3 regions of the Aquaspirillum sp. LM1 genome follow, and region 1 is predicted to be linked to each of the others. Evidence: predicted binding sites of a transcription regulator. Region 1 holds the regulator's gene; each other region holds the start of a gene.

The links. Region 1 encodes HrcA, which represses chaperone genes, less so after heat shock. Its sites were predicted from a motif close to ATTAGCACTCGNNNNNNNCGAGTGCTAAT; they were not measured.
Positions count from the first base shown of each region.
Region 2: a site for HrcA is predicted at 5,122-5,150, ahead of rpoH (RNA polymerase sigma factor RpoH). Genes of this name have one in related genera too.
Region 3: a site for HrcA is predicted at 8,001-8,029, ahead of groES (co-chaperone GroES). Genes of this name have one in related genera too.

Region 1 is NZ_CP019509.1:1,611,950-1,622,121, reverse strand. Features, by position in the region: gene BXU06_RS06955 (PAS domain-containing methyl-accepting chemotaxis protein) at 1-1,364, shown strand, start outside; gene BXU06_RS06950 (regulatory protein RecX) at 2,048-2,623, opposite strand; gene recA (recombinase RecA) at 2,770-3,852, opposite strand; gene BXU06_RS06940 (tetratricopeptide repeat protein) at 3,989-6,742, opposite strand; gene BXU06_RS06935 (hypothetical protein) at 6,739-7,923, opposite strand; gene hrcA (heat-inducible transcriptional repressor HrcA) at 8,194-9,219, shown strand; gene BXU06_RS06925 (porin) at 9,479-10,172, shown strand, end outside.
Region 2 is NZ_CP019509.1:202,931-213,102, forward strand. Features, by position in the region: gene BXU06_RS00835 (hypothetical protein) at 1-1,390, shown strand, start outside; gene BXU06_RS00840 (OmpA family protein) at 1,396-2,031, shown strand; gene BXU06_RS00845 (DUF4339 domain-containing protein) at 2,261-2,845, shown strand; gene BXU06_RS00850 (hypothetical protein) at 2,903-3,388, shown strand; gene BXU06_RS00855 (hypothetical protein) at 3,443-3,907, opposite strand; gene BXU06_RS00860 (hypothetical protein) at 3,912-4,214, opposite strand; gene rpoH (RNA polymerase sigma factor RpoH) at 4,237-5,091, opposite strand; gene ftsX (permease-like cell division protein FtsX) at 5,327-6,235, opposite strand; gene ftsE (cell division ATP-binding protein FtsE) at 6,232-6,885, opposite strand; gene ftsY (signal recognition particle-docking protein FtsY) at 6,908-8,026, opposite strand; gene BXU06_RS00885 (pitrilysin family protein) at 8,140-9,522, shown strand; gene BXU06_RS00890 (pitrilysin family protein) at 9,512-10,172, shown strand, end outside.
Region 3 is NZ_CP019509.1:2,615,675-2,625,846, reverse strand. Features, by position in the region: gene glmM (phosphoglucosamine mutase) at 1-639, shown strand, start outside; gene BXU06_RS11260 (ClpXP protease specificity-enhancing factor) at 728-1,201, opposite strand; gene BXU06_RS11255 (glutathione S-transferase N-terminal domain-containing protein) at 1,279-1,881, opposite strand; gene BXU06_RS11250 (cytochrome c1) at 2,086-2,844, opposite strand; gene BXU06_RS11245 (cytochrome bc complex cytochrome b subunit) at 2,862-4,202, opposite strand; gene petA (ubiquinol-cytochrome c reductase iron-sulfur subunit) at 4,221-4,805, opposite strand; gene BXU06_RS11235 (Nif3-like dinuclear metal center hexameric protein) at 5,023-5,769, opposite strand; gene groL (chaperonin GroEL) at 5,920-7,554, opposite strand; gene groES (co-chaperone GroES) at 7,638-7,925, opposite strand; gene mutY (A/G-specific adenine glycosylase) at 8,053-9,144, opposite strand; gene tnpA (IS200/IS605 family transposase) at 9,386-9,802, opposite strand; gene BXU06_RS11210 (RNA-guided endonuclease TnpB family protein) at 9,900-10,172, shown strand, end outside.

The DNA of each region.
Region 1 (10,172 bases):
GCCACACCTGGAAAGGCATGGTCAAAAACCGCTGTAAAAACGGCGACCACTACTGGGTGTCGGCATTTATCGTGCCGGTCAAGCAGCAAGGCCAGATTATTGGCTATATGTCGGTGCGCTCCCCGGCCAGCCGTCAGGACATCGCCCAGGCCGAAGCGCTCTACCAGAAAATTGGCAAGGACGGCCAGCTGCCGGCCAAACGCACCGGGGGGCTATCGACTTTTGCCACCCGGCTAACCACCATGCTGCTATACAACCTGCTGATTGTTCTGGCGGCCTGGCTGGATAGTCCAGCGCTTAAAGTGGCCTGTATTGCCCTGGGCATTGCCATCACCGGCCTGATGGGCTGGCGTGCCTACCGTGGCCGTGCCCGCCAGCAACACATCATCCACACCCTCGACCAGATTGCCGAAGGCCGGCTGACCAGTCAGCTGGACACCGACCGCTTTGACGAAATCGGCCGCATCGAAGCCGGTCTGGCCACCATGCAAGTGCATATCAAGGTGATGATCGACGACCTGTCCAACGCCGCCAGCCTGATGCACACCCACAGCACCGGCCTGCATCAGCTGATGTCACAGCTGATGGAGCGCTTTGCCCAGCAATCGCACGAAGTGGCCGGTGTATCTGGCGCAGTGGAAGAAATGAGCGTCTCGGTCTCACAAGTGGCCGAACACGCCGGCAGCGCCGCCGTGGCTGCCGGCCAGGCCACTGGCGTCGCCCAGGTGGGTGCAGGCCATATGGCGCAGTCGCGCGAGGAAACCCGTGAAGCCGCCCAGAATGTCAGCGCGGCCCAGGCCACCATCCAGGATCTGTATCAGTCGGTGATCAAGATCAGTACCGTCACCGACACCATCCGCGAGATTGCCGACCAGACCAATCTGCTGGCGCTGAACGCCGCGATTGAGGCCGCCCGTGCTGGCGAGCAGGGACGCGGCTTTGCCGTGGTGGCCGACGAAGTGCGCCGGCTGGCCGAGCGCACCGGCCACAGCACCGCCGAAATCAACCAGATTGTTGCCAGCATCCGTGTGGTCACCGACTCGGCTGTCGCCAATATGCGCAAAGTGGGCGACAGTTCGGAGCAAAGCGAAATCCACCTGGCCGACACCGCCCGCAGCCTGGATGACATCCTGCAGGCCAGCCGGGCGGTGGAGCAGATGATGCGTGGCATTGCCGACACCAATGTGCAGCAATCGGCCACCGCCCACGACCTGGCCGAACGCACGATCAATATCAGCACGCGGATTGAGGCATCCACCCAGGAAATTGCCCAGGCCGGCACGCTGATTGCCGAACTGGCCACCAAGGCCGACCAAGTGCAGGGGATGGTCAGACGGTTTGATACCGGGGATCGGCGCGGTTAAGGCCGTTAGTTAAGGACACGCCAGCAGTCATTCATCATGATATAACCGGATCATTGGTGCGGATGCCCGACGTCAGTTTGCTCGCATGTACCCTTGCGTTTCAAGGTGATGGGTGACTCAACCTCTTTCGGTATGAGCCTGGCCTGACTTGTCGTTCCCGCGCAGGCGGGAACCCAGGTCTTGCCACATCGTGCGCCGTGGGGGTTGAGCGTGGCGTGGTGGTCGTGAGAACTCGCACCTGCTGCACGCTGTGGATGCTCCTGGATTCCCGCCTGCGCGGGAATGACGGGGTCGGGGTGCGGCGGGTAGTTCGCTGTGGCTAGGCAAGGCAAGGTTTTGTTTTAGAACAATAAATAGAGATGCCCGGCGTCAGTTTGCTCACATATGCCCTTGCGTTTCAAAGTGATGGGTGACCAGACCTCTTTCGGCATGAGCTCCACCTCACTTGTCGTTCCCGCGCAGGCGGGAACCCAGACCGCGCTACAGCGTGCGCGGTGGGTGTTGAGCGTTGTCGGATAGTCAGCGCGCTGTGGATGCTCCTGGATTCCCGCCTGCGCGGGAATGACGCGGTGGGGTGCGGCGGATGGTTCGCTGTGTCAAATCAAGATGTTTGACATAAATAAAGCAAGACATCCGACGTCGGCTTGCTCGCAGGCACCCTCGTGTTTCAACGTGACTGGCTACTAGGCATCCTCACTGCTGCCCGCCAGCACCTTGCTGACCACGCTGGCGCTGAAACCGCGCGACAGCATAAAGCGATACTGCTTGTTGCGTTCCTGCGGGTTGCTGGGCGGGTGGGCAAACTTGCGCGCCCAGATCACCCTGGCGCGGCTGAGTTCGTCCTGTTCTGGTGTGGCGGCCTGGTGCTCGGCCAGCGCGGCCTGAATCAGCTCGGCAGGAATGCCACGCTGGCGCAAATCCTGCTGCAGGCGCATTGCCCCATGGCGGCGGCCATGCGCCTGAATCCACATCTCGGCAAAACGCTGGTCAGACTGCCAGCCGGTTTCGGCCAGTTCATCCAGCAAGGCGTTCACCGTGTCGCTGAGCGAAGCGGGAATCTCTGCTGCATCAGCATCCGCCTGGGACAGGTCAATGCTTTCGTCGGCGTCCAGGGTATTATCAAGGGCATCCAGTTCGGCGGCGTCGGCGGCGGCTTCAGCGTCTTTGCCCAGCCGGGTGAGTTTGCGCGCCAGTTCGGCGCGGCTGTATTCGCGGCGGGAGAGTAAATCCAGCGCCCGTCGGCGCAAGGTGTCGCTCATCGGGCGTGATCCTTTTGGGTTGGGTAAGCAAGCCAGTCGTGGCCGGTGCCGGGCGGCGGGTCCACGGTACAGCAAAACGCCCACCCCGGCCATGCCGGGTCAGGGCGTGGCCGGGGTGGGCGCGGGAGCGCGTCAGCCGGGGTGGCTTACAGCAGCTTGTCGTCCAGCACCACCGGATCGTCCGGCAGTGCGGCTTCTTTCTTTTCTTCTTCGCTGGGTTCGAACTCGGGCAGGCCGCCCACGCCCACGGCGGCGCGCACCTTGTTTTCGATTTCGTGCGCCAGGCCGGGATTATCCTTCAGGTATTCGCGGACATTGTCCTTGCCCTGGCCGATTTTCTGGCCGTTATAGCTGTACCAGGCACCGGATTTTTCGATGAACTTGTGCGTGACGCCCAGTTCGATCACTTCGCCTTCGCGGCTGATGCCCTCGCCGTAGAGGATGTCGAAATCCGCCTGACGGAACGGCGGGCTGACCTTGTTTTTCACCACTTTCACTCGGGTTTCGTTGCCGATGACTTCGTCGCCCTTCTTGATGCCGCCAATGCGGCGGATGTCCAGACGCACCGAGGCGTAGAACTTCAGCGCATTGCCGCCGGTGGTGGTTTCCGGGCTGCCGAACATCACGCCAATTTTCATGCGGATCTGGTTGATGAAAATCACCAGGGTGTTGGTGCGCTTGATATTGCCGGTCAGCTTGCGCAGCGCCTGGCTCATCAGCCGGGCTTGCAGGCCCACGTGGCTGTCGCCCATTTCGCCTTCGATTTCTGCCTTGGGCACCAGCGCCGCCACCGAGTCGATGACAATCACGTCCACGCCACCCGAGCGCACCAGCATGTCGCAGATTTCCAGTGCCTGTTCGCCGGTGTCCGGCTGCGAGATCAGCAGGTCATCCACCATCACGCCCAGCTTGCGGGCGTACTGCGGATCCAGCGCGTTTTCCGCGTCGATAAAGGCGCAGGTGCCGCCCAGCTTTTGCGCTTCAGCCACCACTTGCAGACACAGCGTGGTCTTGCCCGACGATTCCGGGCCAAAGATTTCCACCACGCGGCCACGCGGCAGACCGCCCACCCCCAGCGCCAGGTCCAGCCCCAGCGAGCCGGTGGAGATCACTTGCAGGTTTTCATTGACCTGCGTTTCGTTCATTTTCATGATCGAACCCTTGCCAAACTGCTTTTCGATTTGCGCAAGGGCGGCGGCCAGTGCTTTGGCCTTGTCGTTGTCTGCCATGGTGTCTCCAGGGAAATGGGATAAAACGCCCGCGTCCAGGCACGGCTCGCGGCAATGCCGGCATTATGGCACACAATTGGCGTGACAGAAACGCGAATTGTGTGACGGGGCGGGTGTGTAGTATGTCGATGTGGCGTTATTTGTCGTGACTGTCCTCCTGCGTGGGTGGCGGCAGCAAGCGCAGACGCCGGCGCGCGCGTGGCGGCAAAGCAGCATCCAGCGCGCTCAGGGTGGTGGCCAAGTCCGGGTCCAGCGTTTGTCGGCGGCGCTCCCGCTGCGCGGCGGGGGTGTCCAGGTCATCCAGCCAGCTGCGCAAGATCTGACGCAAGGCCTCCAGCGAGGAGGCTTGCTCGGCAAACACCACTGGCCATTCGTCCAGCAAATCGCGCTGCACACTGTGTGGCGCCGCCATCTCCACCATGTCGATCCACCACGCACGCAATACGGCCTCGGTGGGCAGCGCCGGGCGTTGCGTCAAACCCAGCAACATGGCTTTGCCCAGGACAAACGCAGCAGCCTCATGTTGCTGATGGGCTGCATCGGCGACTGCATCGGCCAGCTGTTGTGCCGCCTTAACTTCATGGCCGGGGAGATGCGTCAGTTCCGCATCCAGTAATGCCCAGGCTGCGTCCAAGCCGGACAATGAGGCTGTGTGCCGGGCCATCTGGCCGAGGCACCAGCTTGCGCGTTCAAAATCTTGTTGCGCGAGACATTCGGCCAAGGCTTGCTGGTGTAGCGCCATGGCCTGCTCAGGCTGACCCGATTGGCCTAAGCTCCAAGCCATTTTTGCTAAATTCCAGGTGGCAACTTTAGCTTGGCCCGCCTGTTGCGCCAAATCACGCCCCATGGTGTGCGAGGCCAACGCTTCAGCATATCGACCAAGCTCCACCTGCGCCACGCCAAGGCGTTCATACAACATATGGCGAGGTGCCAGTGAAAACTGCGCTTGCCAAGGCAGCAAGGGCTGGCATAGCGCCAACACCTGTTCAGGCGAATAGCGCACATCGTCTTGCATTTTCAACAAGGCACCGCAGCAGATTTCCAGTGCGCCATCGGCCTCAACGGGGTGTTCGGCAGCCAGCCAGGCTAACGCGGCTTCGCTGGCCCAGCGGGCGATAGTCGGCAGTTCTGCCGAGGAAACCATGGCATGTGTGCCTTGTGCTAACAGCTTTTCCACTCCTTCTGTCATGGCTTGTGTGCGAGGATACTGCTCACCGAGGGTTCTGCTTACATACAGCTGGTCGATGGCATCTGGGTATTTTTCCGTCAGCTCAGCAAACTTTTGCTCCCCCGCTTCCAAAACTTTGACCAGTTCGCGCCATTGGTATGCCGTCATGCTGGGCGACAGCATGCTAATCAATACACGAAATTTTTCCGCAAAGCCCAGCGACAGCGACGCCCACACCATGGGTGCCAATTGCTCCCCCGACACCTCCTCCCGGCTGGCCGCCCTGGCCAGGGCATAGGCGCTGTCCATGCTGCGTTTAAAGCTGGCATCATCGGGAAAGCGCCGCAACATTTCCTCAAACTGTGTGCCTTTTGGCGCAGCCAAAATCGCATCCCACGCTGCCCAGTCGCCGCCAGCGGCGCACAGTGAGCGCGGGTTTTGTAGTGAGGTGGGCAGCAAATCCCACAGCACCTGGCGTTCTTTCAGCGCCAGTTCCAGCAGGGTGTGCGCTTCGTGCTCCTGGCCATCGGCAATATAGCGGTTGGCGTATTGCCATTTATCTGGAAACGCCAGGGTGTCGGCCAGCAGTTCGGCCATCAGCGCCAGCTTGCTGCGCTGGCCGGGATGGATATAGCGCATGCGGTAATACTGCACCAGCAGGCGGTCACGCAGCCGGTATTGCTTGGCCTTGGCACCGGGCAGGCGTGATTCGCTGACATAGCCCTGGTCCACCAGCCAGGCAAAAGCGCGCGAGATGTCGTTTTGCCGGGCACCGGTGCGCTCGGCCACTTCGCTTTGCGAGGCCGGCTCGCCGCCGCGAATCAGCGCATCCAGCAGTTTGCGCGATTGGGTGGGCACGGCTTTCAGCAAATCCCGGTAGTAGTCGCTCATTTTTTCAATGGCGGCGTCCAGGTCGAGCGCGCCGGCCAGCGGGTCGTCTTCATCCAGAATAAACCCCGCCAGCACGGCAGCAGCGCGGGCGTTGCCGCCGGTGTAATGGCTATAGGCTTGCAGACGCGCCAGCTGGATGGCGCTGGGCGTTTGCCTGGCGCGGGCGGCGCGGCGGGTCAGATAATCGCGGTGGTCAGCGCCATCCCAGGGCGGGATGGGGTGGTGCTCGAACTGGCGAAACAGGCGCTGGTGGTATTGCTCGTCAAAATGGCCATGCACGGCGGTGGCCACCAGCATGATGCGCGGCTGGTTGCTGAGCAGATGGCGCAGGCGGGCATTATTGGCGTCATCGGCAAAGGCTTGCTCCAACAGCTGGTCAAAGTTTTCTACGCCAATCACCAGCAAGGGCTCGCTGAATGCCGCCAGCAGTGAATCCAGCGCCTGTGTCCAGGCGGCTTCGGGCTGGCTGACTTTCCAGCTGGGCGGCGCGCCGGTGGCCCCTTGTTCAACCGACAGCATGCGTTCGGTTTCCGCCAGAAATTCATGTGCGGCAAAAATATTGCTGTGTTCCTCCGGCAGCAGCACAAAGCGCGCCCGCCCTTCAAAATGCGCGGCAAACTTGGCTTGCAGCAGGCGCAGAAAAAACGATTTTCCTGCCCCCCGGTTGCCGGTCAGCAGCCAGTGGCTCAGTGTGCCGGGTTGCACCAGCCGTTCGTGGATGGCGTCAAGCAGCTGGCGCAGCAGCACGTCGCGCCCGGTGGCCAGTTGTAAAATGGCTTCGTCGCGCATGCCGCGTGGGTCAAACCAGCGCACATCATGGACGCCGCTCATGCCATGCCCCGCTGGCCGCGCCACCACTGGCGAATCAGGTTCAGGCTAAAGCACCAGTTAAACCCTTCGCCTTCAATCAAAAAATTATCGTATTGCAGCTTGAGCAGCACCCGTTGGTAATCCTCCGGCAGGGCGCGGCCATCAATCGCCGCACCAGCGGCATCGGCCTGGGCAATGCGGTCCAGAATGGCGTGGGCAGTGGGCAATTCGCCAGACAGGTAGTTTTTGTTCAGGCGCTCGTCAAATTGCTGTAAAAACGCGCGGCGAATGGCTGGCAAAATATCGTTGCTCAAGGCATGCCGGCAGGCGTTGGCGTCTTTGCAGGAGAATAAATAAGGCTCCGCAATGCGCAGAAACTCTGGTACATAGTCTGGCAGGCCGTCCAGAATGTGTTCCAAGTGCTCTGCCGCCGGGCGGCTGCGGAGTTTTTCCGTCAGATATTGCTGGGCTTCCTCACGGCTGAATGGCGGGATATTCTGGCGCGCCAGCCCACCCAGCACGGTGTGCGGGATGCCGTGCAGGCTGAGCAGGTTTTCAAAGCTGATTGAGCCGGCAATGATAAAGCGCAAGCCGGCGTCGCGCAGTTTACGCAGGCTGGCCAGCATCAGAATCAGCTCATTGGCGCTGACGTGTTCGCGCAGCAAATTTTCCAGCATGAACGGCAATTCATCTATGCCAACCACCGGCAAAGCGTCTGGTGATTGCCCGGCTAGGGTGGCGGCAATCTGTTCAGATAGCGCTTGCCAGTGGCGCACCAAATGGGCGTCTTCTGGCGGCGGCACCAGCTCGACATCCACCAGCTCCGCCACGCTGACGCTGCGGATTTGCCTGCGCACCCAAAGGCACAATGCATTGGGTAGCTGCATGGCCTGGGCCAGGGCCTGGCCAAGCTGCTCGCCAATATCACGGGGCAAGGCACCGAGCACGGCCTTGAGCAAGTCCTGGTAGAACTTGGCCAGATTGTTTTGATCCTGCACATCCAGGTGGGCAATGGCCTGGCCAGCTTGGGCATAGCGCCACAACGCCGCCTTGAGCACTTCGCTTTTGCCAGTGCGGCGGATGCCAGTCAGCAGCACGCTTTGGCCGTCTGACCAGCAATAGTGAATCTGGTCAATTTCTTTATCCCGAAAACGGAACTTCGGGTTGTGCAGCAGATGGGCGTGCGGAGCAAGAACTGTCATGCTTGACCTTGTTCATATGAATTTAAATTCATATGAATGATGGTATATTCTTCCGGCGATGGCAAGCAGGCAATCCGCTGTGGCCAATCCTGTACCATGGTGTTGGCCATCCCCCGTCCGTCCCCGCACAAGCGCCGGGATTCTGGCTGGTGTGCAGACAACGGTTTTTTCCGCATTTCCCAAGGCGGTTTGCCTGCCCCCGCTTGAATTTCCCCCGGTTGCGCCGATGTTCAGGTGTGCTTGGCCATCTTAATTTTTCAGGAACTCCCCATGCTTAACGACCGCGCCCAGCGCCTGCTGAAAATTCTGGTGGAACGCTATATTGCCGATGGTCAGCCGGTGGGCTCGCGCACGCTGTCGATGCACGCCGGGCTGGACTTGTCCAGCGCGTCGATCCGCAATGTGATGGTGGATCTGGAAAACATGGGGCTGGTGTGCAGCCCGCATACCTCGGCGGGCCGGGTGCCCACGGCGCGGGGGTATCGGGTGTTTGTTGACAATCTGCTCACCATCCAGCCGCTGGAGCACGCCGCACGCCTGCAGCTGGAAACCGAGCTGCACCCGGACAGCCCGCAGCGGATTGTCAGCGCCGCTTCGCAACTGCTGGCCGACCTGACCCGCTTTGCCGGGGTGGTGGCCACGCCGGAGCGCGCCAGTACCACGTTTCGCCAGGTGGAGTTTCTGCGCCTGTCGGAAAAGCGCGTGCTGCTGATTTTTGTTACCGCCGACGGTGATGTGCAAAACCACTTGCTGCTGACCGAGCGCGATTACACCATCAGCGAGCTGGCCGAAGCCGCGCTGTTTCTGAATCGGCACGGTGCCGGGCGCAGCCTGGAAGCGGTGGCGCGCGAGGTGGAAACCGAGCTGCATTATCTGCAGGGACATATTGCCAATTTGATGGGGGCGGCCATTGTGGCCGGGCAAAGCACGCTGGGTTTGCAGCAGTCGGTGATGGTCACTGGCGAAAAAAACCTGCTCAATAGTGACGACCTGTCGGCCAATCTGGCCAATTTGCGCCAATTATTTGATTTGTTCGAGCATAAAACCGAATTGCTGCAATTACTCAATCTCAGCCGCGAAGCGCATGGCGTGCATATTTTCATTGGCGAGGAATCCGGCCTGAATACGCTGGATGGCTGTTCGGTGATTACTGCGCCTTACCGGATGAATGGCCAGGTGGTGGGCACGCTGGGGGTGGTAGGCCCTACGCGGATGGCGTATGAAAGGGTGATTCCCATTGTGGACATTACCGCCCGGCTGGTGTCGTCGGCCTTGTCTTACCCGATGGAAGCCTGAACGGGCGGGGCTTGCCGGCCATTGTGGCAATTTGGCGCGGGAGGATGTCGCGATTGCGTTGCTGTATGACGCAAATTCGCTGGGAATATCACTTTGATGATGTAAAAAAACAACATTTGCTGCAATGCCGCGCAAAAATGCAACAAAACTTTGCCGCCCTCCTCGTCAAGCTCTGTTAGCATCCGCCATGGATTTGTAAAGAAACCGCATATTCAAAGCGGCACAGTCCATCACGACAACCCTGTGGAGCTGAAACCCTATGAACAAGAAACTGCTTGCTGCTGCCCTGTCTGCTGCCTTTGTTGCCCCGGCTGCCTTTGCTGATGTGACCACCTACGGCGTGATCAATTCCTCCGTCGAATTCGCCAAGGCCACTGGCGCCACCAACTCCGCGCTGGACGTGAAGTCGGTCAACCGCGTGACCGCCAACAACTCCCGCATCGGCTTCAAGGGCTGGGAAGATCTGGGCAACGGCCTGAAGGCTATCTGGCAAGTCGAACAAAACGTTGACATCGACACCGGCAACTCCAGCACCAGCTGGGCCAACCGCAACAGCTTCATCGGCCTGCAAGGCGACTTTGGCCGCGTGCTGCTGGGCAAGCATGACAGCGCTTACAAGACCCTGACCATCGGTCTGGGTACCAACGTTCTGCCGGACACCTCGGCTGATACCTGCAACGGCCCGGCCATCTTCTGCCGTGGCGATAGCCGCATGAGCAACAGCGTACACTACTACAGCAACGTGGTGGGCGGCTTCAGCGCTGGCGTGTCGTACGGCACTGACGAAACCCGCGCTACCGTGGGCGGCAACCGTGCCAATGCCTACGTGCTGTCGCTGGGTGGCAAGTACGTCGTGGGTGGCCTGTCTGTGGCTGCCGGTTACGAAAACCGCAATGACGCCGCTGGTGGCGTGAGCTTGGATACCGAGTTCTACAAGCTGGTTGCTGCCTACA
Region 2 (10,172 bases), 1.4 Mb from region 1:
TGCATCCAGTAAAATGGTTTCTGGGTTTGCTGAGCAGATTACTCAATTGATGGAGAGCAATAAATCTTTGCATCAGCATGCCCAGGAATACTCGGATGGGAAAATCAAAGGCATCCGCGATGATCTTGGGCAGATTCGTGCCGTGACTCAGATTACCAGTGCTGCGATGGTTGCTGGGTTTGCTGAGCAGATTGCGCAACTGATGGAGAGCAATAAATCTTTGCATCAACATGCCCAGGAATATTCGGATGGGAAAATCAAGGGCATCCGTGATGATCTTGGGCAGATTCGTGCTGTGACTCAGATTACCAGTGCTGCGATGGTTGCTGGGTTTGCTGAGCAGATTGCTCAACTGATGGAGAGCAATAAATCTTTGCATCAACATGCCCAGGAATATTCGGATGGGAAAATCAAGGGCATCCGTGATGATCTTGGACAGATTTATGCCATGACCCAGATTACCAGCACTGCAATGGCACAGTTTACTGAAGGAACTCAAGGTGTTGTCGAAAATATGGCTGAAGCTGCCCAGCGCATGGCTATGGCATCACAAAGTATGGCAAGTGGTGCTGATAAAGTAGGTGCTGGCGCCAATGAGCTAGTAAGTGCAATTGATGCCTTTAAAAGCCAATTCACTGAAGTGCTTGATAATGTGCGCAAAGACTTGGGGGCCGCAATTCATAATATGAGTACCCAGGCTTCTGAAACATTGGAACGTGGCAGTACGCAACTCGGAAATGCAACAAGAGAGATATCTACTGCTCTTGGTGTATTGTCCTCTGATGTTAAGGACACAATGAGTGAAGTTAAAACTTCCATAAATAAGGCGCTTGAAGCCCAGCTGCGAGCAGCCACTGAATTTACTGTATCTAGTGGATTCTTGAACGAAAATATTGCGGCAACCACTGAGATGGTTCACAAATTGACCCGGCCAATTGAAGATGGATTACGTTCAGTGTCTGAATCTGGTCAACATATGCGGGGAATTGGTCAAAATCTTAAACAATCCATTGACAGCATGGAACAGATTGCCACTAATTTGGTAGAGCTACCTGCTACATTAGAGCCACTGAGAACCTTGCCTAGTAAACAGCAAGAACTGATTTCTGCGCTCTCTCCCTTATGTGCTCTTCCTGCACAGCAGCAGGCGATTCTGGTGGAGCTTCAAAAATTAATTGCTATTAATTTGGTCGAGCTACCTGCTACATTAGAGCCACTGAGAACCTTGCCTAGTAAACAGCAGGAATTGATCTCTGCACTCTCTCCCTTAGGTGCTCTTCCTGCACAGCAGCAGGCGATTCTGGTGGAGCTTCAAAAATTACGGGATGATCTGAATTCATACACTAAAGTAACAAAGCTGGCAGACCCTGTGCTGACTGAAAGCGATTGAACGCCATGAAAGACAAGCCAAGTGAATGGATCGCCATTTCTGACCTCATGGCTGGTGTCATGGCTGTGGTCATGCTACTGCTGGTAGTTTCCGTGTTACAGAAAAGCATGAGTGAAAGACACTATCAGGAAGAGCTGGCCAAAACGAAGGGATCTATGAATGATCCTATCGTCAAGGTAACACAGGCGCTTAGTGAAATGCTTAGCAAGCCTGGAGCAACTGAGTTGATGGCGCTTGATCAGAAGACCAATCGACTCACGCTACGTGATGGCGTATTTACTCGTGGTAGCGCCTGTCTTACCTCTGAGGCCCGAGCTGCTGTTGAGGCAGTGCAAGGCCAATTAGCACAATTTTTGAGGAGCAGCCCGAAGGCACGCATTTTAGTAGAGGGCTATACTGATAACCTACCAGTCAAGCAGCCTGTTACCGATTACCAGCGCTTTTGTACTGTGTATGATGATAATTTTACTCTTTCTGCCGCTCGTGCTCGTGAAGCTCGTCGAGCTTTGGTTGGTACGCTTGATGATCAGGCATTAAAACGTATTGTTGTAGCTGGTTATGGGGAGTCTCGGCCACTTGAGGGGTTACATCCTTCCGACTCGAAAAACCGTCGCGTAGAGGTCCAGTTTGTTATGGACTAAATTCAAATATACCCAAGCGTCACTACTAAAAAACCCAGAGCTAGATTTTTTTTAGTCTCTGGGTTTTTTAACATTTATCTTTATTCGTACTAAAGATAAACGGCCACACATATACGACTCTACCTGTCAGTCCACTCTGTTTTAATTGTTCATGCATCGTGCCTTTGCCAGCCAGCCAGTCTGCTGGTGGCTTTCTGCATTTACCTCAATATCCCGATCAGGAGAGATCATGGACGCCGTAACGCAAAACCAATCTGACAAGCAGTGGTTCTACGAAAGCGAAGGACAGCGCAAGGGCGGTGTGCCCGAGGTAGAAATCATCGCATTGATTAAAGAAGGAAAACTCACCCATGGCGCTGCCGTCTGGTGCAAGGGCATGCCTGACTGGATGAAAATTGAAAACACCGAGCTACGTGTGCATCTGGATGACAGCGCGCCGCCGCCACTGACGGGCGAGCATGTCAACAACACGCTGGTGTGGGTGCTGGCGTTTGCTCCGCTACTGGGCTTTATTCTGGAGGGCCTGGTTGCAGGGTTTGTTTATCGTGGAAATGACCATCTCATTGAGTTGGCCATGGCACATAACAAGTTCTGGTATGTGACCATTGCCTTGAACATCGGTCTGTCGTTCTGGGATGAAAAGCGTCTGCAGGAAGGTGGATTGAATACTGAAAAATTCAAGGGCTGGGTGTGGCTGGTGCCCGTGTATCTGTTTCAGCGTGCCAAGGCGCTAAAACATAATATGGCCTATTTCGCCGTGTGGATTGGTGCTTTTGTGCTGATGTTGAGCATGGCTGCTGAATATAGCCGCTAAATCTGCTTGGCGTATGCATCGATCTGCCCGACAGGTGCATCGCTCCTGTGAGATGACATGCCCTGCTGTGCATTCATCGAAAAAATCTGCGCTGGTTCATTGGCGAGTGACGCATCCTGTCAGCAGCCTATGTTGAAATGTACTGACCCGTTTCTGGGAAGCGGTGGTTTTGAATATTCAACATGGAGTTTCGGTATGTCTGTTTTGGGTAAATGGCGGTCTTTGTCTTTGGGGTTTTGTGCTCTTGTGATGGTTGCTGGGTCAACACTGGCTCAGGCAGAGAGCGTGCCAAAGTTCAAGCAAGGGGAGGATTATGCGCAGGTCCGCAGTAAATTGCTGAATGCCGGCTGGAAGCCACGGCGTATGCCAGATGCCGATCAATGCATGCAGGGAGATGATCGTTGCCAGGGTCGGCCCGAGATGGAAGCTTGTGCAGGAAGTGGTCGAGCCAATTGCCGCTTCGCCTGGAAGCGGGCTGGGGCGCTTCTGACCATTTTTACGGTAGGTTCGCCCGCCGTGTTTGAGGCTGCCAGCAATGAGTAGCTTTTGAACGAGAACGCCCCTTGCTCATTTCATGGGTAGGGGGCTTCTTGCTGTTTAGTTGCGTACTTTTCGAACCACTTCAAAAGGAAGGATATTTTCCGCACAGGCCGAGAATAATGCGCCAAAGAGCCTTTGGTCGTCTGTGAGTATGGTGTGATCCGCCGCCAGCCTCACCAGTGAGCTATCGGTGAGGCCATAGGCCAAAAATGTGTCTTGGGCACTGTCTGTCGCGATGTCGGAATGAACCTGCCTGAACTGCGCAAACAGAATCCTGGCGGTTTCATACGCTAATCGGGCCGCGTAGCCACGCAGATCAATCAGGTTGGACACTTCCGCCGCAATGTAGGGGGTGATGCACACCTCCTGGTGATTGACCATGACATCAATAACTGTCTGGTAATCTTGCAGGGTGAATTTATTCAGGCGTTTGGAGTTCTTGATGTGCCGGCCACCTTCTACTGCGCCAATCACAAGCAAAAGCAACAGGTTTGTGTCGATGATCAGCTTCTTTTGAGCCACGGCTTTAGGTTTCCGTGTAGGGTTTGAAACCTTTGAATTGCCCGCTGTGGCTGTCCACAAAGAAAACTTTGCATTCCCGGCGTTTTTTCATGATCGCAGCCAGCGCTATCAGGTTGGCTGCTGCGGGGTCTGGCGCATTGTCAGAGGCAGGCGGGGCATCACCCGCCAGTTCATAACTGAGGGTGATTTCATAAAGCGAACTGTCGGCAGAGAGCAATGCCCCCTCAAGCACCAAGTCTCTGGCACCTTTTACCAGCTTCTCGACATGCTGCTGGGCGATGCGGATCGCCTCGTCAAACTCTATCATCGCCTGCCCCGCTATCTTGCATTTACGCTGCCGTCACCAGTGCCTGCTTCATCTTCTGCAGCGCCTTGGCTTCAATCTGGCGAATCCGTTCTGCCGACACACCGTATTCCGCTGCCAGGTCGTGTAGGGTCAGGCCGCCGTCGTCGGCCAGCCAGCGTGATTCGACAATCCGGCGGCTGCGGGCGTCCAGGGTGGACAGTGCTTCTTCCAGGCCTTCGCGTTGCAGGCGGTCGAAGGCTTTTTTCTCGATCTGGCGGGTGGGTTCGTTTTCGGCGTCGGCCAGCCAGTCAATCGGCGCGTAGCCGCCTTCGTCGTCGTTGTCGTCCGCCATCAGCGCCACGTCCTGGCCGCTCATGCGGGTTTCCATTTCGCGCACTTCTTCCGGCTTCACGCCAAGGTCTTCGGCAATCTGGCGGGCTTCCTTGTCGGTCAGTGCGGAAAAACCGGACTTCATCGAGCGCAGGTTGAAAAACAGCTTGCGCTGCGGCTTGGTGGTGGCCACGCGCACCAGACGCCAGTTGCGCAGGATGAATTCGTGGATTTCCGCTTTGATCCAGTGGATGGCAAATGAGAACAGCCGCACGCCGCGTTGCGGTTCAAAGCGCTTGACGGCTTTCATCAGGCCGATATTGCCTTCCTGGATCAGGTCGGCCTGCTGCAGGCCGTAGCCGGCGTAACCGCGAGCAACGGACACCACTACGCGCAGGTGCGACATCACCAGACGCCGGGCGGCGTCCAGGTCGTTATCGTGATGCAGGCGGGTGGCCAGTTCGGTTTCTTCTTCCTGGCTCAGCATCGGCACGCTGTTGACAGTCTGGATGTACTGTTCAAGGCTGCCGGCGGCAGCCGGGATGGGCAGGGCAAACGTAGCACTCATAGGGTGGACAACCTCCTGTATTGCGCTAATCTTAGCACTCGCCACGAGAGAGTGCCAAAACAGTCAAACAGTTCCTGGGAAAATTTTTTCTATGGGAGGGATAGCCTGTCACTATGCTGGAATCGGATTGTGGCCGGGGCAAGGGATGACTGGGGTCAGCAGCGCCGGCCCCCGCGTTTGCGCAGGCAAAACAGGGGGCCGGGGTGGGCTGGGGTGTGGTGGCCTTGCAACAGCGTTATTGCGGTTCAATCTGGCGCAGGATATGCCCGGTGGCCAGACGGGCACCCAGGGCGGCCAGCAGCGCCACGCCGCCCAGCAGGACGAGCACTTCGTCGGCGTTGAGATTGCGCAGGGTGGCATGGTCGTTGTACAGGGTGGCCAGCTCGGCCAGCGCCGGGTTGGCGCTGGCAATCAGCCAGGCGCTCAGGCCCCAGGCAATCAGTGCGGCCAGCACGCCCTGAAACACGGCAAAGTAAACAAAGGGCCGGCGGATGAAGCCGTCGGTGGCACCAATCAGCTTGGACACTTCAATTTCATCGCGCCGGCTGAGAATCTGCAGGCGAATGGTGTTGGAGCTGGCCAGCACCATGGCAATGCCCAGCGCGGCACCCAGCAGCAGGGTGAGCTGGTGGCCCAGGCTGAGCAGGCTGTGCAGTTTTTTGGCCCAGCCGGCGTCAAACTGGGTGGCTTCCACCATCGGCAGGCCGGAGAGTTCCTTTTGCAGGCGCTCCAGTGGCTCGGGGGCGGTGTCTTTTGGGTCGATAATAAAGGCGTCGGGCAGCGGGTTGCTGCCCAGGCCTTCGGTCAGCCCGTTCAGGCTGTTGCGTTTCATCAGGTCTTGCAGCGCCTGCTCCTTGCTGACAAAGCGGTGCGATTTGACCAGCGCGTGCTGCTTGAGGGTCTGATTGACGGTTTCCACGTCGGGCCGGTCGGCGCTGGCTTCCATGAACAGGGTGATTTGTGGCGCGGCGGCCAGGCCGTTGCTCCAGCTCGACAGGCTGGCCACAATCAGATACAGGCCCAGCGGCAGGCTGATGGCGACGGCAAGCATGAACAGGCTGAGCAGGCTGCCAAGCGGCTGGCGAATCAGCGTGCGCAGGGCCGAGCGGGCGGCGCGGCCATGCAGATAGAGCAGATGTTTCATGCGGTGAAGTGTCCGTGTGCAAGCCGGATGATGCGTCGGCCATACTCGTTCATCAGCGTTTCATCGTGTGCAGACACCACGACGGTGACGCCAACCTGATTGAAAGACTTGAACAGCGCCATGATGTCGTGGGCGTAGTCGCGGTCCAGATTGCCGGTGGGTTCATCCGCCAGCAGGATGGAGGGGCGGTGTACCACGGCGCGGGCGATGCACAGGCGCTGCTGTTCGCCGCCAGACAGGCGGATCGGGTTGGATTTCTCCCGCTCCAGCAGCCCCACTTTGTCCAGTGCGGCACGCACCCGTTTGGCGGCCTCGCGCCGGTCAAAGCCAATCACGTCTAGCGGTAGCATGACATTGTCGAATACCGAGCGGTCGAACAGGATTTTATGGTCCTGGAACACCAGGCCGATATGCTGGCGCATATAGGAAATCTGCGTGCCGCCCAGCTTGCCCAGATTCTGGCCGTTGATCAGCACGGTGCCGCTGGTGGCACGTTCAATTCCGGCAATCAGCTTGAGCAGGGTGGATTTGCCCGCGCCGGAATGGCCGGCCAGAAACACCATTTCGCCCTTGTCCACCTTGAATGACAGGTTTTTCAGGGCGTCAATCCCGCCAGGGTAGCGTTTGGTGACTTGGTCAAATTGAATCATGGGGTGTCCGTAGGGGCCGGCGTCAGTCAAACAGCGCGTCAACGTAGTCGCGGGCCGAGAACGGGCGCAGGTCGTCCAGGCCTTCGCCTACGCCGATGAAGCGCAGCGGAATCGGGTGTTCGCGGGCAATGGCGGCAATCACCCCGCCCTTGGCGGTGCCGTCAAGCTTGGTGAGGATCAGGCCGGTGAGCTTGAGCGCATCGTCAAAGGCGCGCACCTGCATCAGCGCGTTCTGGCCGATATTGGCGTCCAGCACCAGAATCACTTCGTGCGGCGCGCCGGGCAGGGCCTTGTCGATTACCCGCTTGACCTTGCGGATTTCTTCCATCAGGTGCAGCTGGGTGGGCAAACGCCCGGCGGTGTCGGCCAGCACGATGTCGATCTTGCGCGCCACCGCTGCCTGGATGGCGTCGTAGCACACCGCTGCCGAATCCCCACCCTGCTGGGTGATCACCGTTACATTATTGCGCTCGCCCCAGGCCATCAGTTGTTCGCGTGCGGCGGCACGGAAGGTGTCGCCGGCTGCCAGCAGCACCGATTTGCCCTGCAGCTGGAAGTATTTGGCCAGCTTGCCGATCGAGGTGGTCTTGCCTGCACCGTTGACGCCAGCCAGCATGATCACACAGGGCTGGTGGCCGCTGGTGTCCAGCGGGATTTGCAGCGGGGCAATCAGTTCGGTCAGCGATTCTTTCAGCGCGCCTTTCAGCTCGCTGCCGTCTTTCAGCCCGCGCAGGGTGACCCGCTCGCGCACTTCCTTGAGCAGGTGGGTGGTGGCCGGCACGCCCATGTCGGCGGTCAGCAGTACGGTTTCCAGCTCTTCGTACAGATCTTCGTCGATCTTGCCGCCGCCAAACAGGCCGGCCAGTGATTTGCCCAGCTTGTCACGGGTTTTGGACAGGCCGGCTTTCAGCCGGTCGGTCCAGCTGGCCTTGCGTGGCGCTTCGGCTACGGGTTCCGCACTGACGGCAGGCACGCTGGGCGCAGCACTGGCGGCAGGCGCTACGCTGGCTGGCGGCGCGCTTGGGGTGGCCGGTGCGGCAGCGCTTGCCGGTGCAGCAGGTTCAATATCAGCCGCGGCTGGAGCCGGGGCTGGCGGGGCGAGATCTTCCGCCTTGGGTTTTTTCTTGAAGAAACTAAACATGGTGTCAGGGTGTCAACTTCCCGGCGTTTGGTTCATGATGCGGGCCTGTCAGACCCGAGTCTGACGGCATAGTGCTGCGATTGTAATAAGTTTTGATGGAGAACGGGAAAACCATGTCTCAAACAACCCCTCGCTGGGGCGTGCTCGGTCTGCTGGCCGGCCTGTGGCTGAGCCTGCCCGCCCTGGCCGACGAGCCCGTGGAAACCACGCTGCGCAACGGTCTGAAAGTGGTGGTCAAGGTAGACCGGCGCGCGCCGGTGGCTGTTTCGCAAATCTGGTACCGGGTGGGCAGCGTTGACGAGGCTTCCGGCATCACCGGGGTGTCGCATGCGCTGGAACACATGATGTTCAAGGGCACGGCGCAGGTGCCGGCAGGTGAATTCTCGCGGCGCATTGCCGCATTGGGCGGCAAGGAAAACGCCTTCACCAGCAAAGACTATACGGTGTACTTTCAGCAACTGGCCAATCATACCCTGCCGCAGGCCATGGCGCTGGAAGCCGATCGGATGACCGGGCTGCGCATCGACGACGCCGCGTTTGCCAGCGAGATCAGCGTGATCCGCGAAGAGCGCCGTCAGCGCACCGACGACCAGCCCACCGGTGTGTTGTTTGAGCAATTGTTTGCCACGGCGCTGACCGCCAACCCGGCGCGTCAGCCCATCATTGGCTGGATGGGCGACCTGGAGCGCATGCGCGCCGACGATCTGCGCCAGTGGTATCAGCGCTGGTATGCGCCCAATAACGCCATTCTGGTGGTGGTGGGCGATGTCGATCCACAGCAGGTGTTCAAACTGGCTGAACAGCATTATGGCCCGCTGCCGGCGCGCAGCCTGCCGGCGCGCTCGGTGCTGCCCGAACCCAGCCAGTACGGCGAGCGCCGGCTGACCATCAAACGTCCGTCGCAGCTGGGCTATGTGGCGCTGGCCTGGCAGGCACCACGGCTGAGCAAGATCAATGACAGCGAACCTTATGCGCTGGATATGCTGGCTGCCGTACTGGACGGCCACGCCGCCTCGCGCCTGCCGCGCGCGCTGGTGCGCGAACAGCAGGTGGCCAGCAGTGTGAGCGCCGGCTACGACATGACCGGACGCGGCGCGTCGCTGTTCACCCTGATTGCCGTGCCGGCTGCCGGCAAAACCGCTGCCCAGGCCGAGGCCGCGCTGAAGCAGCAGATTGCCCGGCTGGTGAAAGAGGGCGTGACTGAGGCCGAACTGGCGCGGGTGCGCACCCAGCTCAAGGCGGCGCGGGTGTATGAAAAGGATTCGATGTTTGGCCAGGCGATGAAAATTGGCCAGCTGGAAGCGCTGGGCTTCTCCTGGCGTGACGACGATGCCATCGACCGGCAGCTCGACGAGGTGACGCCAGCGGCGGTGCAGGCGGTGGCCAAACGCTATTTGACTGATGACCGGCTGACTGCCGCCGTGCTGCTGCCGCAGGCCGTGCCTGCCGGTCAGGTGGCGGCACCGACGCTGAATGGAGGCGCACATGTTCGCTAAATCACCCTGGATGCTGGTGCTGGCGTGCTGCCTGAGCTGGGCTGGCCTGGCGCAGGCACTGGAGACCCAGCGCTGGCAAACGCCGCAGGGCGCGCAGGTGGTATTTGTGCCCAGCCGGGATAATCCCCTGCTGGATGTGCGGGTGGACTTTGACGCGGGCAATCGCCGCGACAGCGCCAGCAAGCCCGGTGTTTCCGACCTCACCCTGAGCATGCTCGACGCCGGCACCACCCGACTGAGCGAAGAAGCCATCAAAACCCGGCTGGCCGACCTGGCGGCGCAACTGAATGGCAGCAGCGATATCGAGCGGGCTGGCGTCAGCTTGCGCGTGTTGTCCGACCCGGCCCAGCGCGACCCGGCGCTGGCCTTGCTGGCCGATATGCTGGCCCAGCCAGCGTTTCCTCCGGCCCTGCTGACACGGGAAAAAGCCCAGATGCTGGCCAGCCTGCGCCATGCCGACGACGATCCGGCGGATCGCGGCGAACGGGCGTTGCGCCGGCTGATGTATGGCGATCATCCCTATGCCCTGGCGGCACGGATGACGCCGGAAGCGGTGCAGCGGATTCAGCGTGACGACATCCTGCGCTTCTGGCGTGAGCATTACACCGCCCGGCGGGCGGTGGTATCGCTGGTGGGCGACGTGTCGCGCG
Region 3 (10,172 bases), 1.0 Mb from region 1:
GCCCTGGATGGCGATGGTGACCGGCTGATGATGGTAGACCGTCAGGGTCGGCTGTACGATGGCGACCAGCTGCTGTACGTGATGGCCAAGGCACGCAAGCTGACTGGCCGGCTGGAAGGTGGCGTGGTGGGCACGGTGATGACCAATCTGGCGATGGAGCAGGCGCTGGCGCGCCAGGGCATTGCCTTTGCCCGTGCCAAGGTGGGCGACCGCTACGTGCTGGAGCAGCTGCAGACGCGTGGCTGGCTGGTGGGCGGCGAAAGTTCTGGCCATTTGCTCTGCCTGGACCGGCACACCACGGGCGACGGGATTATTTCCAGCCTGCAGGTGCTGATGGCGCTCTCGGTGCTGGATACCGATCTGGCCGGTGTATGCCGTGACTGGCAGCCGTTTCCACAAACCATGATCAATGTCCGCCTGACACCGGGCATGGACTGGCAGCGTGCCAGCCGCACGGCGCTGGCCGAGGCCGAAGCGGCGCTGAATGGTTCGGGTCGGGTGGTGTTGCGCCCGAGTGGCACCGAACCGGTGGTGCGGGTGATGGTGGAAGCCGAGGATAAGGCACAGGCGCAATACTGGGCGCAGCAGATTGCCCAGGCGATTCAGTCTGGCGCTGTCAGCGTGGGGGCCGCGCTGTAAATATACGGGCTGAAAAAATGGCCTCGACGGTAGATGTCCGTCGAGGCCATTTTTTTAGGCTGGCGGGCATGCTGCCCACTGCAGCGCCTTATTTGACGATTTTCAGCGACGGGCGGTTGCCTGCCGGGCGGCTGGGGGGCGGTTCATCACCTGGGCCTGCCTCTGCTGCTGGCACAGCAGCGTGTACCACCGGCTGCAAGGTCACGATCTCGGCATCTTCACCGGGCGCAGCGCTGGCAGCGTCTTGCATCAGCTCAACGTCAAAGCCCATGCCTTCGCCGGTTTCACGGGCAAAAATCCCCATCACATTGCCTACCGGCACCCAGATATCGTGCGACACGCCGTTGAAGCGGGCTGAAAACGACACATAGTCGTTGTCGATCTGCAGCTTGTGGGTGGCGTTGGCACCGATGTTCAGCACGATTTCGTTGTTTTTCACGTAGGCCATCGGCACCTGTACGTGTTCGTCCACCCACACCGTCAGGTAGGGAGTGTAGTGGTTGTCGCCGCACCATTCGTACAGGGCGCGCAGCAGGTAGGGTTTGGTCGAGGTGGTTTGCATAGGGGAGTTTTCCGTGAAGGTCTGGCTGTGCTGCGGCCTCCCGCAGGGGGAGGCCGCGCCGGCATGGCAGCACGGTATTACTTGCGCATGGCTTTTTCTGCCGGGGTCAGCGAATCGATAAACGCCTGACGGCTGAAAATCCGTTCGGAGTATTTCAGGATCGGGGCGGCTGCCTTGCCCAGATCGATATTGTAGTGTTCCAGACGCCACATCAATGGGGCAATGGCCACGTCGATCATGGAGAATTCTTCACCCAGAATAAACTTCTGTTTGGCAAAAATGGGCGCAATCTGGGTCAGGCTGTCGCGGATGGCATCGCGGGCGCGTTCGCCAGCCTTGCCGTTTTGCGATTGCTCCAGCTGGCGCACATGGACAAACAGCTCCTGCTCAAAGCGGAACAGGAACAAGCGCGCACGGGCGCGCATCACCGGGTCGGCGGGCATCAGCTGCGGATGCGGAAAGCGCTCGTCGATGTATTCGTTGATGATGTTCGATTCGTGCAGGATGAGGTCACGTTCGACCAGCACCGGCACTTCGTTGTACGGGTTCATGACCGCGAGGTCTTCCGGCTTGTTGTGCACGTCGACATCGTTAATTTGAAAGTCCATGCCTTTTTCAAACAGGACAATCCGGCAGCGGTGGCTGAACGGGCAGGTGGTACCGGAATAGAGCGTCATCATAGTCGGTATGATCTCCGTCAAGAGCGCGGCCACCGTGTGCAGGCTGAATCGCCGGCCCGGTTGGCAGCAGCAGGGTGATAACAATCGCCAATTCTAGCATCCCACAGGGGGCAACCGCCAGTTTTGCACGATAAGTGGTTATTTTATAAACAAAAAGCGGAGAGCTCGCTCTCCGCTTTTTGTGACCGGATGTGAAGTGCGGGATTAATGCACGTCTTTCCAGTATTCCTTCTTCAGGAAGTAGGCCAGCGGGAACATCACCAGCGCCAGGAACAGAATCACCACATAGCCCAGCTGCTCACGCTTCACCTGGGTGGGTTCTCCCATGTAGACCATGTAGTTCACCAGGTCAGCAGCACGCTTGTCGTATTCGCTGGTGTCGGCTTTGCCGTTTTCCAGCTTGGTCAGGCTGCCCGGTTTGACCAGCACCAGCTTGTGCTCTTCATGGCCGTCCTTGCCCTTCACCAGTTCCATGCGCTGCTCGCCCTGCCATTCCCACAGGATGTGCGGCATGCCTACCTTGTCAAACACGGTGTTGTTCCAGCCGGTCGGACGGGTTTCATCACGGTAGAAACCGCGCATGTAGCCGTACAGGTAGTCAGCGCCGCGCGAGCGGGCAATCACGGTCAGATCCGGCGGAATAGCGCCGAACCAGTCCTTGGCTTCTTTCTTGTCCATCGAAATGGCCATCGTCTCACCGATCTTGTCGGTGGCGAACATCAGATTGTCCTTGATCTGTTGCTCGGACAAGGCGATATCCTGCAGACGGTTGTAACGCATGTAGCTGGCCGAATGGCAGGACAGGCAGTAGTTGTTGAAAATCTGGGCGCCGCGTTGCAGAGACTCGACGTCCTTCACATTGATCGGCGCTTTTTCCAGCTCAGGGCCACCGGCATTGCCGAAGGCAGCCACCGGCAGAACCAGGGCCAGCGCAGCGATCAGGTGACGAAAATGCTTTTTCATTGTTGTCATCCCCTGGATCAGACCATCTTGGCAAACAGCGTTGCACCGCCAATTGCCAAGGCTACGAGCACGAAGAACAGCACCTGACGGCTACCGGTGTTTTCGGTAACGCGTGCCGGCGGCGCTTCGCTGCCGACGTCATTCTTGGTGAAGAACGGCATGCCCAGGAAGAAACCGAAGTAAATCACCGAGAAAATCTGGGCGATCACCGTGCGCACATTGGTCGACGGCATCGCGCCCAGAATGCCCAGGCCGATGAAGGCGGTGATGAACAGGGCCAGCAGGACCTTGAACTTGGTGCTGCGATAGCGGATCGATTTCACCGGCGACTTGTCCAGCCACGGCAGGAAGGCAATCAGCACCACGGCACCGCCCATGCCCAGCACACCCCACACCTGGGTGCCGGCAAACGACGGAATCGCGCGCAGGATGGCGTAGAACGGGGTGAAGTACCACACCGGCGCAATGTGTGCCGGGGTCTTCAGCGGGTCAGCCGGGTCAAAGTTCGGGTGCTCAAGGAAGTAACCGCCCATTTCCGGCATCAGGAACACCACGGCGCTGAACACGATCAGGAACACCACCACACCCAGTACATCCTTGACGGTGTAGTACGGGTGGAACGGAATGCCATCCAGCGGAATATGGGTAACCGGGTCTTTGTTCTTCTTGATTTCCACGCCGTCGGGGTTGTTGGAACCCACTTCATGCAGGGCAATCAGGTGAGCCGCCACCAGCGCCACCAGAATCAGCGGCACGGCAATCACATGCAGGGCGAAGAAGCGGTTCAGCGTTGCGTCGCCCACCACGAAGTCACCACGGATGAACACCGACAGATCCGGGCCAATGACCGGGATCGAGGCAAACAGGTTCACGATCACCTGCGCACCCCAGAACGACATCTGGCCCCACGGCAGCAGGTAGCCCATGAAGGCTTCGGCCATCAGGCACAGGAAAATCAGCGTGCCAAACACCCAGATCAGTTCGCGCGGCTGCTTGTACGAACCGTAGATCAGGCCACGGAACATGTGCAGGTAGACCACGACAAAGAACATCGAGGCACCGGTGGAGTGCATGTAGCGGATGATCCAGCCACCGGCCACATCACGCATGATGTACTCAACCGAGGCAAAGGCCACCGGAACGCCAGAGCCGTTCAGCGTGCCGTCCGGCTTGTAGTTCATGGTCAGGAAAATACCGGTGACAATCTGCAGCACCAGCACCAGCATGGCCAGCGAACCGAAGAAATACCAGAAGTTAAAGTTTCTCGGCGCATAGTATTCGGAAACATGCGCCTTCCAGGTTGACGTCAGCGGGAAGCGGGCGTCAATCCAGTCCAAAACAGCTTGTTGCTTGCTCATTTTGTGTGTGCCCTTCGCTTATTTGTCGTCGCCGATCAGGAGTCGGGTATCGGACATGTATTTGTGCGGGGGGATTTCCATGTTGGTCGGAGCCGGGACGCCAGAATAGACGCGGGCGGCCAGATCAAACTTGGAACCGTGACATGGGCAGTAGAAACCACCCAGCCATTCCGGGCCCAGATCAGCCGGGGCCAGATCCGGACGGAAGGTTGGGGAACAGCCCAGGTGGGTGCAAATCCCGACCGCGACCAGAATTTCCGGCTTGATCGAGCGATGCTCGTTCTTGCAGTATTCCGGCTGCTGCGGCACGGTGGAAGTGGGGTCAGCCAGCTTGCTGCCCAGTTTGGCCAGGTTTTTCACCTGATCCGGTGTCCGGTTGACCACCCAGACCGGCTTGCCGCGCCATTCGACGTTGATTTTCTGACCCGCCTCGAGCTTGCTGATGTCCACTTCCACCGGGGCGCCTGCTGCCTTGGCGCGTTCCGAAGGGAAGAAGCTCATCACAAACGGCGTGGCGACAGCCGCTGCGGCCACGCCACCTGCGGCGCTGGTCGCAACTGTCAGGAACCGGCGACGGCCCGTATCGACTTGTTGCTCACTCATTTACTCATCCTCAAACATGAAAACCGAGCTAAAACTGTCTGATTTTACCTGATTGGCGGTAGGGACTTAAAGCGTTTATGCAAAAAACTTAGTTCGCCACCGGCACAGCGCAAGGGCGCGGTCGTTTTCTGCCAGCCGCGATTGATGTCCTGTCCTGGCCATTCAAGTGATGTTCCTGCCAGGCAAGGCAGGCAGACAGCCCATAAAAACAATGTGATCAAACCGGGTTATCCCGGTCAATCCACCGCACGTCAATGCCCAGCGTGTCCGCCAGGTGCTGACCTACGGCGCGCACGCCGTAGCGTTCGGTGGCGTGGTGGCCGGCAGCGGCAAAGGCCACGCCGGTTTCTGCGGCAATATGCGCGCAGGGTTCCGATGCTTCGCCAGTGATGAACAAGTCCACCCCCAGCGCCACGGCGTCGGCAAACATGCCCTGCGCCCCGCCGGTGCACCAGGCCACCCGGCGTATGAGCGCCTGCGGATTGCCCAGCGTCAGCGGCGTGCGTTGCAGGCAATCGCCGGCCTGTTGCCGCCAGGCCTCCAGGGTGATGGCCTCGGGCAGTTCGCCGTGCCAGAGCAGGTTCTGCTCGCCGGTCTGGCCATGTACCTGCAGGCCCAGCACGGCGGCTAATTGGGCGTTGTTGCCCAGCACTGGATGGGCATCCAGCGGCAGGTGATAGGCAATCAGGTTGATGTCGTGGGCCAGCAGCCGGGCCAGACGGGATTTTTTCATCCCGATCACCCTGGGGTCTTCGTTTTTCCAGAAATATCCGTGATGCACCAGCACGGTGTCGGCCCCGACCGCAATCGCTGCCTCAATCAGGGCGGCGCTGGCGGTGACGCCGGTGACCACGCGTTGTACGCTGGCCCGGCCTTCCACCTGCAAACCATTGGGGCAGTAGTCCTTGAACCGCCACGGTTCGAGCAGGGCATCCAGGGCTTGAAGCAATTCGCTGCGCTGCATAGCACAAACCTCGTGGATTTCAACAGGGACGAATTGTCGCACGGACGCTGGCTTAACCCCAAGTGGGAAACGGGTTTTGCACGCAAAAAACCCCACACCGCAGTGTGGGGTTTGGTGGAGAGCGCGAAGAAACCGCTCAGCCGGGCTGAATTACATCATGCCGCCCATGCCACCCATGCCGCCCATGTCCGGAGCTGACGGCTTGTCTTCCGGCAGTTCGGCCACCATGCAGTCGGTGGTCAGCATCAGGCCCGCGATGGACGCGGCGTGTTGCAGTGCAGAACGGGTGACCTTGGTCGGGTCCAGCACGCCCATTTCCACCATGTCGCCGTATTCGCCAGTGGCGGCGTTGTAGCCAAAGTTGCCCTTGCCTTCAAACACCTTGTTGACCACCACGGACGGTTCGTCGCCGGCGTTGGCCACAATCTGGCGCAGCGGCGATTCAATGGCCTTCATCACGATCTGGATGCCGGCGTTCTGTTCGGCGTTGATGCCTTTCAGTTCGCCCAGGTTGGCGCGGGCACGCAAGAGGGCCACGCCACCGCCTGGCACAATGCCTTCTTCCACTGCGGCGCGGGTGGCGTGCAGGGCGTCTTCGACACGGGCCTTCTTCTCTTTCATTTCTACTTCAGTGGCGGCACCCACCTTGATCACTGCCACGCCACCGGCCAGCTTGGCCACGCGTTCTTGCAGTTTTTCACGGTCGTAGTCGCTGCTGGCGTCTTCGATCTGGCGACGGATTTGCTCCACGCGTGCCTGGATGGCAGCGGCTTCGCCCACGCCGTCGATCAGGATGGTGTTTTCCTTGCCCACTTCAACGCGCTTGGCTTGGCCCAGCAGGTCCAGCGTGGCTTTTTCCAGGGTCAGGCCCACTTCTTCGGCAATCACGGTGCCGCCGGTCAGGATGGCGATGTCTTCCAGCATGGCCTTGCGACGGTCGCCAAAGCCCGGAGCCTTGACAGCAACCACCTTCAGGATGCCACGGATGGTGTTGACCACCAGGGTAGCCAGTGCTTCACCATCGACGTCTTCGGCGATGATCAGCAGCGGGCGGCCCGACTTGGCCACTTGTTCCAGCACCGGCAGCAGGTCGCGGATGTTGCTGATTTTCTTGTCAAACAGCAGCACAAACGGATTGTCCAGCTGGGCAATCTGTTTTTCCGGCTGGTTGATGAAGTACGGCGACAGGTAGCCACGGTCAAACTGCATGCCTTCCACCACGTCCAGCTCGTCTTCCAGACCGGAGCCGTCTTCCACGGTGATCACGCCTTCCTTGCCCACTTTTTCCATGGCAGCGGCAATCTTGTCACCGATCACGGTGTCGCTGTTGGCGGAGATGGAACCCACCTGGGCGATTTCCTTGGTGGTGGCGCACGGCTTGGAGATCTTCTTCAGCTCTTCCACCATGGCGATCACGGCCTTGTCGATGCCGCGCTTCAGGTCCATCGGGTTCATGCCGGCGGCCACGTACTTCATGCCTTCTTGCACCACGGCTTGTGCCAGCACGGTGGCGGTGGTGGTGCCGTCACCGGCGATGTCGTTGGTCTTGGAAGCCACTTCCTTGACCATTTGCGCGCCCATGTTCTCGAACTTGTCTTTCAGTTCGATTTCCTTGGCCACCGATACGCCATCCTTGGTGATGGTCGGGGAACCATAGCTGCGATCCAGCACCACATTGCGGCCTTTCGGGCCCAGGGTCACTTTGACGGCGTCAGCCAGAATATTGACACCGATCACCATCTTGGCACGGGCGGAATCACCGAATTTGACTTCTTTAGCTGCCATTTTTTACTCCGAAACTCTGTCGTTGTCGTATTTAACGATTACATTCAATAGCGGAAAGACTGGATGCAACAGCAGGGGGTCGATTATTCGACGATGCCCATGATGTCTTCTTCGCGCATCACCAGCACTTCGTTACCGTCAACCTTGACGGTCTGGCCGGAGTATTTGCCGAAGATGACCTTGTCACCCTTCTTCACTTCCAGCGGGCGGCGCTCGCCGTTTTCCAGGATCTTGCCGTTACCGACGGCAATCACTTCGCCCATGTCCGGCTTCTCGGCAGCAGCGCCTGGCAAAACGATGCCGGAAGCCGTTTTTTCTTCAGCTTCGAGGCGCTTGATGACCACGCGGTCGTGCAGAGGACGAATAGCCATGAACAGTCTCCTAAAAATTCTGGGTTAGATGTCGAGAGAAAAAAAGCAAGTCAAATCATTGAGATGGCTTAGCTGATTAGCACTCAACGCTTGCGAGTGCTAATAGTATGGACGCTTGGGGCAGTTTTCAAGCATCAAGGTCCAGATTTTTTTGCATCTCGCCAATCCGGCCCTGGCCGCATTCTGCCAGCAGGCGGCGGATTGGCGCGGGCAAACCCAGCGCCAGTGCCTGTTCCAGCGGCCACCACTGGCCATTGTCCGGCCCCGGCTCGGCGTGCTCCAGCATCAGCGGCTGCGGGGTCAGGGTCAGGCGAAAGTGGGTAAAAACATGCTGGACTGCCGGCCAGGCGGGGGCCAGGCGGGCGTGGCTCCAGCCGGCCTGGGCCAGCCAGCCGGGCAGTGCTTCCGGGGTGTCGAGCTGCGGCAGGCTCCACAGTCCGCCCCAGATGCCGCTGGGCGGGCGGCGCTCCAGCCAGACCTGGCCATCCTGGCTGCGCGCCAGCAGCATGAGGGTGCTGCGCTGCGGCTGCGCCTTGCGTGGTCGGGCGGTGGGCAGGCTGCGGGTGCGCTGGCTGGCCAGTGCCACACAGCCGCTGTTCAGTGGGCAGCGCGGGCACTGTGGCTGGCCACGGACACACACCTGGCTGCCCAGGTCCATCAAGCCCTGGGTGTAAGCCACCATGCTGGCGGCATCGCGCGGCAGCAGTTGTTCGGCCAGGGTCCATAGCTGGTTTTCCACGGCTTTGTCGCCGGGCCAGCCCTCCACGCCATAGCAGCGGGTGAGCACCCGTTTTACATTGCCGTCCAGAATGGCCGTGCGTTGGCCAAAGGCAAATGCGGCAATTGCTGCCGCCGTGGAGCGGCCAATGCCGGGCAGGCTGACCAGCCCTGCCGGGTCTGCCGGAAACTGTCCGCCATGCTGTTCCACCACCTGACGGGCCGCCCGGTGCAGATTGCGCGCCCGGCTGTAATAACCCAGCCCGCTCCAGGCTGCCAGTACATCATCCACGGGGGCTGCCGCCAGCGCCGCCACGTCGGGAAAGCGTTGCAAAAAAGCGCTGTAGTAGCCCAGCACGGTGCTGACCTGGGTTTGCTGCAGCATGATTTCGGATAACCAGATTTTGTACGGGTCGCTGACCTGCCAGGGCAGGCCATGGCGGCCATGCTGGCGTTGCCAGGCAATCACGCGGGGGGCAAATTCAGAGTGGGGAATGGACATGCGGGGGCAGACGGCTAAGCCAGAATGGCGGACCGCAGAGTGTAACAAGCGGGAGGCGATAAGGGAAAACCAAGCAAGTGAGCGCCAGAGCCGTGGCTGGGCCTGGCGTCTCGACGTCGAGCCATGCGCACGCGGCTGGCCATGGCCAGGAGAGGCGGGGTTTTTACCCGTTAGCGCGAAAAGCCTCGGCCTTCAGGCCGGGGAGGGATAGCGCGGAGTCCGAAGGACGCCTTTTCTGCTGTTAAGTCGGTGTCGCCTGTTGCTCAATGTACTGGCGAATGATGCTGATCGGAGCGCCGCCACACGAGGAAGCGAAATAAGACGGCGACCAGAGCACGCCTTTGTAGTAGGAGCGTTTGGCAATATCCGGCCTTTCTTTTCGTAGCACGCGACTGGATACGCCTTTCAAGCTGTTGACCAATGCAGACACCGGCACTTTGGGTGGGTAGCTGACCAGCAAATGCACATGGTCATGTTCGCCGTCCATTTCAACAAGCTGCGATTCAAAGTCCTTGCATACCTTGGCAAACAGCTCGCGCAGCCTGTCTATGGCCTCCTTGTCGAACACGTTGTGCCGATACTTTGCCACAAATACCAAATGGACATGCATGTTAAAAACACAGTGCCGCCCGCGTCTAATGTCGTTGAAATGTTCCATAGACCAACTATAGTACGATCCATGCAACGTCTTCAAGGCCAACGCCCGGAAAGACTTTTTGCACAAGGCTTCGTGCCAGATCAGCCAAAACCACGCCATGATCGCCATCGAAGATTTGCCGGTTCGGCATATGTCCAAGTCGTCCAAAGGCAACAGCGAACAGCACGGCAAGATGGTCAAACAGAAGTCCGGCCTGAACCGGTCGATGCTCGATCAGGGATGGGCTGAGTTTCGGCGACAGCTTGAGTATAAGTCGGCATGGAACGGCGGTTTTGTTGTTGCCGTGCCGCCGCAATACACCAGTCAAACCTGTCCGTGCTGCGGCCATGTGTCGAAAGACAATCGACAGACGCAAGCCAAGTTTGAATGC